DNA from 2 places in the Trinickia sp. NRRL B-1857 genome. Region 1 is predicted to be linked to the other one. Evidence: riboswitches for the same ligand, from Rfam matches in the RefSeq annotation. Region 1 holds a riboswitch; the other holds the start of a gene.
The links. A riboswitch is a leader RNA that binds a small molecule or an ion and turns the genes downstream of it on or off. The one in region 1 is predicted to bind ZMP and ZTP.

Region 1 (3,406 bases):
GGACGCCGTTCCCGGTATCGCCGCAAGACGCCGTCGACGTCATGACGATCATCGAACTCGCAAACGAAAGCGCGCGCGAAGGCAAGCGGCTGCCCTTCGTACGCCTGCCGGCTTGAGCGTAACCCGCCAATGCAAGATTTTGAGCCGGTATGTCATCGAGCTCGGCATGCCGGACGTTTGTTATCGCGAGACCACGATGGTCCGCCCACACACTAAAACCCATGCATAAGCACAAGGAGAATGGGATGCAACGCTCGATTCGCGCACTCGTTTATTGCGCGCTGGTTTCCACGCTAGCGGCGTGTGTCGTCACACCGCCGCCGCCGCGGCGGCATCCCCCGCCCCCGCCGCCGCCGCCCCCCGTGGTCCGGCCCAATCCGCACGAGGCCGAACTTGCACGGCGCGCCGAAGTGGACGAGCGAATCGACAATCTGAGCCGCCGCATCGATCAACGCGTCGACCAGGGCTACTATCCGCCGCCTACCGGCGCTGCGCTGCACCATCGGCTGGACGTAATCCGCCAAGAAACGGGCGACATGGCGGGCCAACACGGTGGCGGTATTTCAGCCGACGAGCAGCGCGTCATCAATCAAGAACTGGACGGCGCCGCACGGGCGATTGGCTATTGAAGTAGCAACGGCACGCGCTGCCATTAAAAAACGCGGCATCGCCGAAAGGCGTGCCGCGTTTTTTTCCAACCGTGGGAGCCGAATCGAAGGCCGGCCCCTCGATCGTTCGGCTCAGCGCCGCGCCTGGGTCGCCATCCGAACGGCAAGGCCGGCAAGCACGGTACCCATGATCCAGCGTTGCACCATCACCCAACTCGGACGGCCCGCGAGAAACGCCGCGATCGAACCGGCCATCATCGCCACGACCGTGTTCACCGCGAGGCTCGCTGCGATTTGCAGGCTGCCGAGCGTCAGCGACTGCGCAAGCACGCTGCCACGGTGCGGATCGATGAATTGCGGCAGCAGCGATAGGTACAGGACGGCGATTTTCGGATTGAGCAAGTTGGTCACGAAGCCCATGACGAAAAGCTTGCGCGGGCTATCGGCGGGCAAATCCCGCACCTCGAACGGCGAACGGCCGCCCGGCTTCAAAGCCTGCCACGCCAGATAGACCAAATAGAGCGCGCCGCCGAGACGCAGCGCGTCGTAGGCGAACGGCACGGCCATCAGCAGCGCGGTGATCCCGCAGGCCGTGCTGACCATATAGAAGACGAAGCCAAGCGCCACGCCTCCGAGCGAAATCATGCCCGCGGCTCGCCCCTGGCAAAGCGAGCGCGACACGAGATAAATCATGTTGGGACCGGGCGTCAGCGCGATACCGAGCGCGACGAGACCGAACGCGAGTAGAGAACCGGACGTGGGCATTGCTTCTCCTCGATCGACGATGGATTGATGGCAGGCCTTGCATGCCCAGGCGCGCGGCGGATCCGTCGACCAAGGCGCTCGCGAAAAACGCGCATTCACCTTCGTCCCCGCGCTTCCCGATGGTGTGCTCCATCTCACGGCGCCAGTCGCGCGGATGAATCGATTATTTCATGCTTCGTCGTGATGCGCCGCAAACCGCGCATTGTCTGCTCAATCACGCAATAACGGTCGTACCGAGCGTCGCTTCGATCTCGCGCATCATGCGTTCGATCCATCGGCGCAGCACGCTGTCGAAGCAAACGACGGCGGTCGAGCCCGCGACCAGCCGGTAGACGTCGTTGCGGCTCACCTTCGAGATATGGGCCGGATCGAGCCAGGCTTCGTTGGCCGCGAGCAAACGCAGCGTCTTGAGTCCAATCAGAATCGGCCACAAACAAGCCAGACGCAGGCGTACCGACAGGCGCGGGATCGAGAACGTGTAGTCGGCCGCGGCGCGATAGTGCGCAAGCGCCGTCGCCATCAACTCGACGAGGACGGGACGCGCACGCAACGAACCATCGGGCGCCATCATCGATTCGACGGTGAGCCCGTGCCTTGTCAACAGCGGCTCGGGCAAATAGCAGCGGCCGATACGCAGATCTTTCGCGCAGTCTCGTAGGATGTTCGTCAACTGGAGCGCCTTGCCGAAGCGCACGCCGCGCGCAATCACAGTCTCGGCCGGTTCGGCGAAGGTGCCCGGCACATGCGCGCAGGTCATCTTCGTCCAAAACTCCCCGACGCATCCGGCAACGAGGTACGTGTAGCGATCGAGCTCGGCCATATCCGTCAGCGCGGCGACCGCCCCCGAATCCTCGGACGGAAATGTTTGCAAGTCGAACTCCATGCCCGTCGTGAGCGTGGCTACGATGTCGCGCACGGCATCGCGATCGGCCGGTTCGAGCTCGTCGAGCAGCGCGAGCGCCGCGTCGAGCGTTTCGAGCAAGCGCTTCTCGTCGGGCAGTGCCTGCGTGGCGGCCACCTCGCCGGCAATGCTGCGAATCGCGGCGGCCGTTTCCTCGCTGCGGTCGCCGCCCACGGCGGCGCGCAGCGCCAGCAGCAGCGATAACCGGCGCGCGGGCTCGATGAGCGAGGTGTCGGCGATCGTGTCGGCGGCCCGCGCGAGCAGATACGCCAGGCCGACCGGGTCGCGCATTGCCCCGGGCAAGACGTTCAACGTCAAATAAAACGAGCGGGAAACACTTTTCAGCAGGGGGCCGAGCAGATCGGCGCGAGCAGCGTTGGACATGAATCGAATGAGTGAGGGACGCACCGGTGCGCCATTGTAGCCGTCCGCCGCGGTGCGCCCGTCCTTCGTCAGACAACGACTATGTGCCGACCGATGCCTTCAGTTTGCGATCGGCACTCAGCACGAGCGCAAGCCCGCTCAAAATCGCCGCCATGCCGGCGACTTCCCCGAGCCGCAAGCGATTGCCGAGAAAAACGTAGTCCATGAGCGCCGTCACGATCGGCACGAGATAGAACAGGCTCGTCACATTCACGAGATCGCCGCGTTGCACCAATCGATAGAACAGCAACTGCGCGAAAACGGAGATCACGAGCGCGAGCCACAGCACCGACACGACGAGCGTCGCGTCCGGCCGAAACGCGAGCGGCATGGTCGGGGCGATCGCCGCGCACATGACCAGGCCGACGGCGTTTTGCAGCGGTAGCACGTCGATCGGTGCCTGGGCGATGCGCTTCTGAAAGATCGCGCCGACGGTCATGCAACCGAGCGCCGCCAGTCCGAGCACCGCACCGCCGACCGAACTCGCCGCCGCGTTCCCGCCTGGATGAACGACCAGCGCCAAGCCGACGAGCGCGATCGCAAGCCCCGCCAGCCGGCGCGGCGAGTGACGCCGCTCGGTGGCCAGCATCGTCAGGATCGGTTGCGCGCCGAGGATCGTCGCCAAAAGCCCCGGCGTCAGCCCGCGTGCGAGTGCAAGCAAATAGCAGATCGAGTAGCCGCCCGTGAGCAGCGCGCCGGTCAATGCGAC
Region 2 (3,406 bases), 940 kb from region 1:
GCCAATCTAACGGGTCTCAAATCGACGCACCATCGTCCGTTCGGCCTAATGGCGCGCGAAAGCGCCTGCGGCCGACAATGGCGCATTCATCGTTCGCAACGGGAATATGAGCGTGTGGAGCGTGTGTGAAACGGACAACGGAAAACGGATCAGCGCTTGCGCGTGGGCTTGTCTTGCTTCGGCCGGCGAAACTCCTCGATCACATCCTCGAAATCGGATACGTCTTCGAAGCGCCGGTACACGGAAGCAAACCGCACGTAGGCGATCTTATCGAGCGCAAGCAACTCGTTCATCACAAGTTCGCCAAGCCGCTCGCTGCGAACCTCTCGCTCTCCGCTGCCGAGCAATTGGTATTCGATGCGGGCCACCGCCGCATCGATCGCCTCGGCGGAAACGGGACGCTTGCGCAATGCGAGCCGCATGCTCGCGGCAATTTTGCGGCGGTCGAACTCGCTGCGGCTGCCATCCTTCTTCACCACCGCCGGCAACGTCAGCTCAACCCGTTCGTACGTCGTAAAACGCTTGTCGCAGGCTGGGCAACGCCGGCGCCGCCGAATGGCGGCGCCGTCCTCGGATACGCGGGAGTCGACGACTTGCGTATCTTCGTGCCGGCAGAAGGGGCAGCGCATAGCCGATTAGCCGTAAACGGGGAACCGCTTCGTGAGCTCGCTCACCTGAGCACGCACACGCTCGATCGTAGCCGCGTCTTCCGGGTTCTCGAGCACGTCGGCAATCAGGTTGCCCACTTGCTCGGCTTCCTTCGGGCCGAAGCCGCGCGTCGTCATTGCAGGCGAGCCCAGACGAATACCGCTCGTCACGAACGGCTTTTCCGGATCGTTCGGGATCGCGTTCTTGTTGACGGTGATGTGCGCGGCGCCGAGCGCTGCCTCGGCGGCCTTGCCCGTGATCTTCTTCGCGCGCAGATCGACGAGCATCACGTGGCTTTCCGTGCGGCCCGACACGATACGCAAACCGCGCTTGACGAGCGTTTCGGCCAGCACGCGCGCGTTTTCCACGACCTGCTGCTGATACGTCTTGAATTCCGGCGAGGCCGCTTCCTTGAACGCCACCGCCTTGCCGGCGATCACGTGCATCAACGGGCCGCCTTGGATGCCCGGGAAGATGGCCGAATTGATCTGCTTTTCGTACTCGGCCTTCATCAGGATCACGCCGCCGCGCGGGCCGCGCAGGCTCTTGTGCGTGGTCGTCGTGACGAAATCCGCGTGCGGCACCGGGTTCGGGTACACGCCCGCTGCGATCAAGCCGGCATAGTGCGCCATGTCGACCATCAGATACGCACCGACCGACTTCGCGATCTTGGCCAGACGCTCGAAGTCGATCTTCAGCGCGAATGCGGAAGCGCCCGCGACGATCAGCTTCGGCTTGTGTTCTTGCGCCAGCTTCTCGGCGGCGTCGTAATCGATGTCTTCGGCCTCGTTCAGCCCGTAGCTGACCACGTTGAACCACTTGCCCGACATGTTCACGGGCGAGCCGTGCGTCAAGTGGCCGCCTTCGGCCAGGCTCATCCCCATGATCGTGTCGCCGGGCTTGAGCATCGCGAAGAACACGCCTTGGTTAGCCTGCGAGCCCGAATTCGGCTGTACGTTCGCGGCGTCGGCGCCGAACAGCGCCTTCACGCGATCGATCGCGAGCTGTTCGACGACGTCGACATATTCGCAGCCGCCGTAATAGCGCTTGCCGGGATAGCCCTCGGCGTACTTGTTCGTCAATTGCGAGCCTTGGGCGGCCATCACGGCCGGGCTCGTGTAGTTTTCCGACGCGATGAGCTCGATGTGCTCTTCCTGGCGGTGGTTTTCCTGCTGGATGGCGTTCCAGATTTCAGGATCGACGTTAGCGATGGTGCTTTGGGCTCTGTCAAACATACGCGTTCCGTTAAGGGTGTACAGGTTGGCCGAATCGTGCGCGGGACACGTACAGGTCGTACGCTTGCGCTGCTGGCGGTGGGCCAGCCCAGACGTGGCGGAAGATTCCGTTGCGTGGGCGAGACAACCGCTGGCGACGCAAACAACGGCGCACCATCTTTCGGCTGCCCAGGCGAACGGCAAAACGGCACCCTGCGCTTCACGGTGGGTCGCTCCACCTTGACCCCGAAGGGCTTTATCGCCAGTCACGCAGGGATGAGCGCGTTAGTTTATGTGAAGCGCACCCAATAGGCAATTGGCTCCCTTTGAGATGCACCGCGCTCAGCCCGTCTATCGCTCGGGTCGGCCGGGGCGGCACCACGCAAACGCCCGATTGGCGGGGCTGTCCAAGCAATTTCGAGTCCGGTTGGCACATCCGGTAAAATGCCGGGCCATGAACCAGCCAACCAGCCATCGCGGCGTGCAATTCAGCTTCGATTGGCCGATCCGCGTCTATTACGAAGACACCGATGCGGGCGGCATCGTCTTTTTCGCGAACTATCTGAAGTTTTTCGAGCGGGCGCGCACCGAATGGCTGCGTGCGTGCGGCATCGATCAACGCAGGCTCGCCGAGGAGCACGGCATCGTCTTCATCGTGAGTCAGACGGCCGTGCAGTACCGCGCGCCGGCGCGGCTCGACGACGTTCTGACGATCGCGAACCGCATCGAGCGTCTGGGCAAGGCGAGCGTCGAATTCGTGCAGGAGGCGCGGCGCGACGGCGTAACGCTCGCCGTCGGCACGATTCGGGTCGGCTGCGTCGAGCTCGCCACGCTCAAGCCTGTCGCGTTGCCTGTTTCGGTTGCCGATGCGCTGCGCCGCGATCCGCGAGCATTTGCAGAGGGCGTGTCAACGGCAAACGCCTAATTTCCGTTGAGGACTACGTCGATGAACTAGTATCGTGCCGCTCGATACCAAACGGGGTTCCGCCTTGATGCATCAACGCTTTCAAGTGGCCGACTATTAGCCTTTGCGTACCTTGCAGGGACCTCGCCGTTCTGACGCATAAGCACACTTTTTATGAATAACGCACAAGATTTGTCGATCATTTCCCTCGTCCTGAACGCGAGCGTGCTCGCGCAAGCGGTGATGGGGCTGCTGCTGCTGCTCTCGCTGATGTCGTGGACGTTCATCTTCCGCAAGTGGTTTGCCATCCGGCGGGCGCGAGCGCAAACTGAACAATTCGAGCGGGATTTCTGGTCGGGCGGCGATTTGCAGGCGCTCTATCAAAGCGCAGCCAACAACCGGCATACGATCGGCGGGCTCGAGCGGATTTTCGAGTCGGGCATGCGTGAGTTCTTGAAAGGCAAGGAGCGGCGGATCAACGATCCGGGCGCCATCCTCGACGGTGCGCGCCGCGCGATGCGCGCCGCCTTCCAGCGCGAGATGGACGTGCTCGAGGCCAACCTCGCCTTTCTCGCATCGGTGGGTTCGGTCAGCCCATATATCGGGTTGTTCGGTACGGTGTGGGGGATCATGAACGCGT

Region 2: another riboswitch for ZMP and ZTP. It lies ahead of glyA (serine hydroxymethyltransferase); the one in region 1 lies ahead of AB1286_RS11935 (LysE family translocator).

Annotation. Positions count from the first base shown of each region.
Region 1 covers NZ_JBFLUK010000001.1:2,677,476-2,680,881, reverse strand. The annotation lists gene AB1286_RS11945 (oxidoreductase) at 1-116, shown strand, start outside; gene AB1286_RS11940 (hypothetical protein) at 246-629, shown strand; gene AB1286_RS11935 (LysE family translocator) at 741-1,373, opposite strand; ZMP/ZTP riboswitch at 1,410-1,533, opposite strand; gene AB1286_RS11930 (phytoene/squalene synthase family protein) at 1,588-2,658, opposite strand; gene AB1286_RS11925 (DMT family transporter) at 2,738-3,406, opposite strand, start outside.
Region 2 covers NZ_JBFLUK010000001.1:3,621,629-3,625,034, reverse strand. The annotation lists gene nrdR (transcriptional regulator NrdR) at 150-629, opposite strand; gene glyA (serine hydroxymethyltransferase) at 636-1,883, opposite strand; ZMP/ZTP riboswitch at 2,043-2,142, opposite strand; gene ybgC (tol-pal system-associated acyl-CoA thioesterase) at 2,317-2,787, shown strand; gene tolQ (protein TolQ) at 2,941-3,406, shown strand, end outside.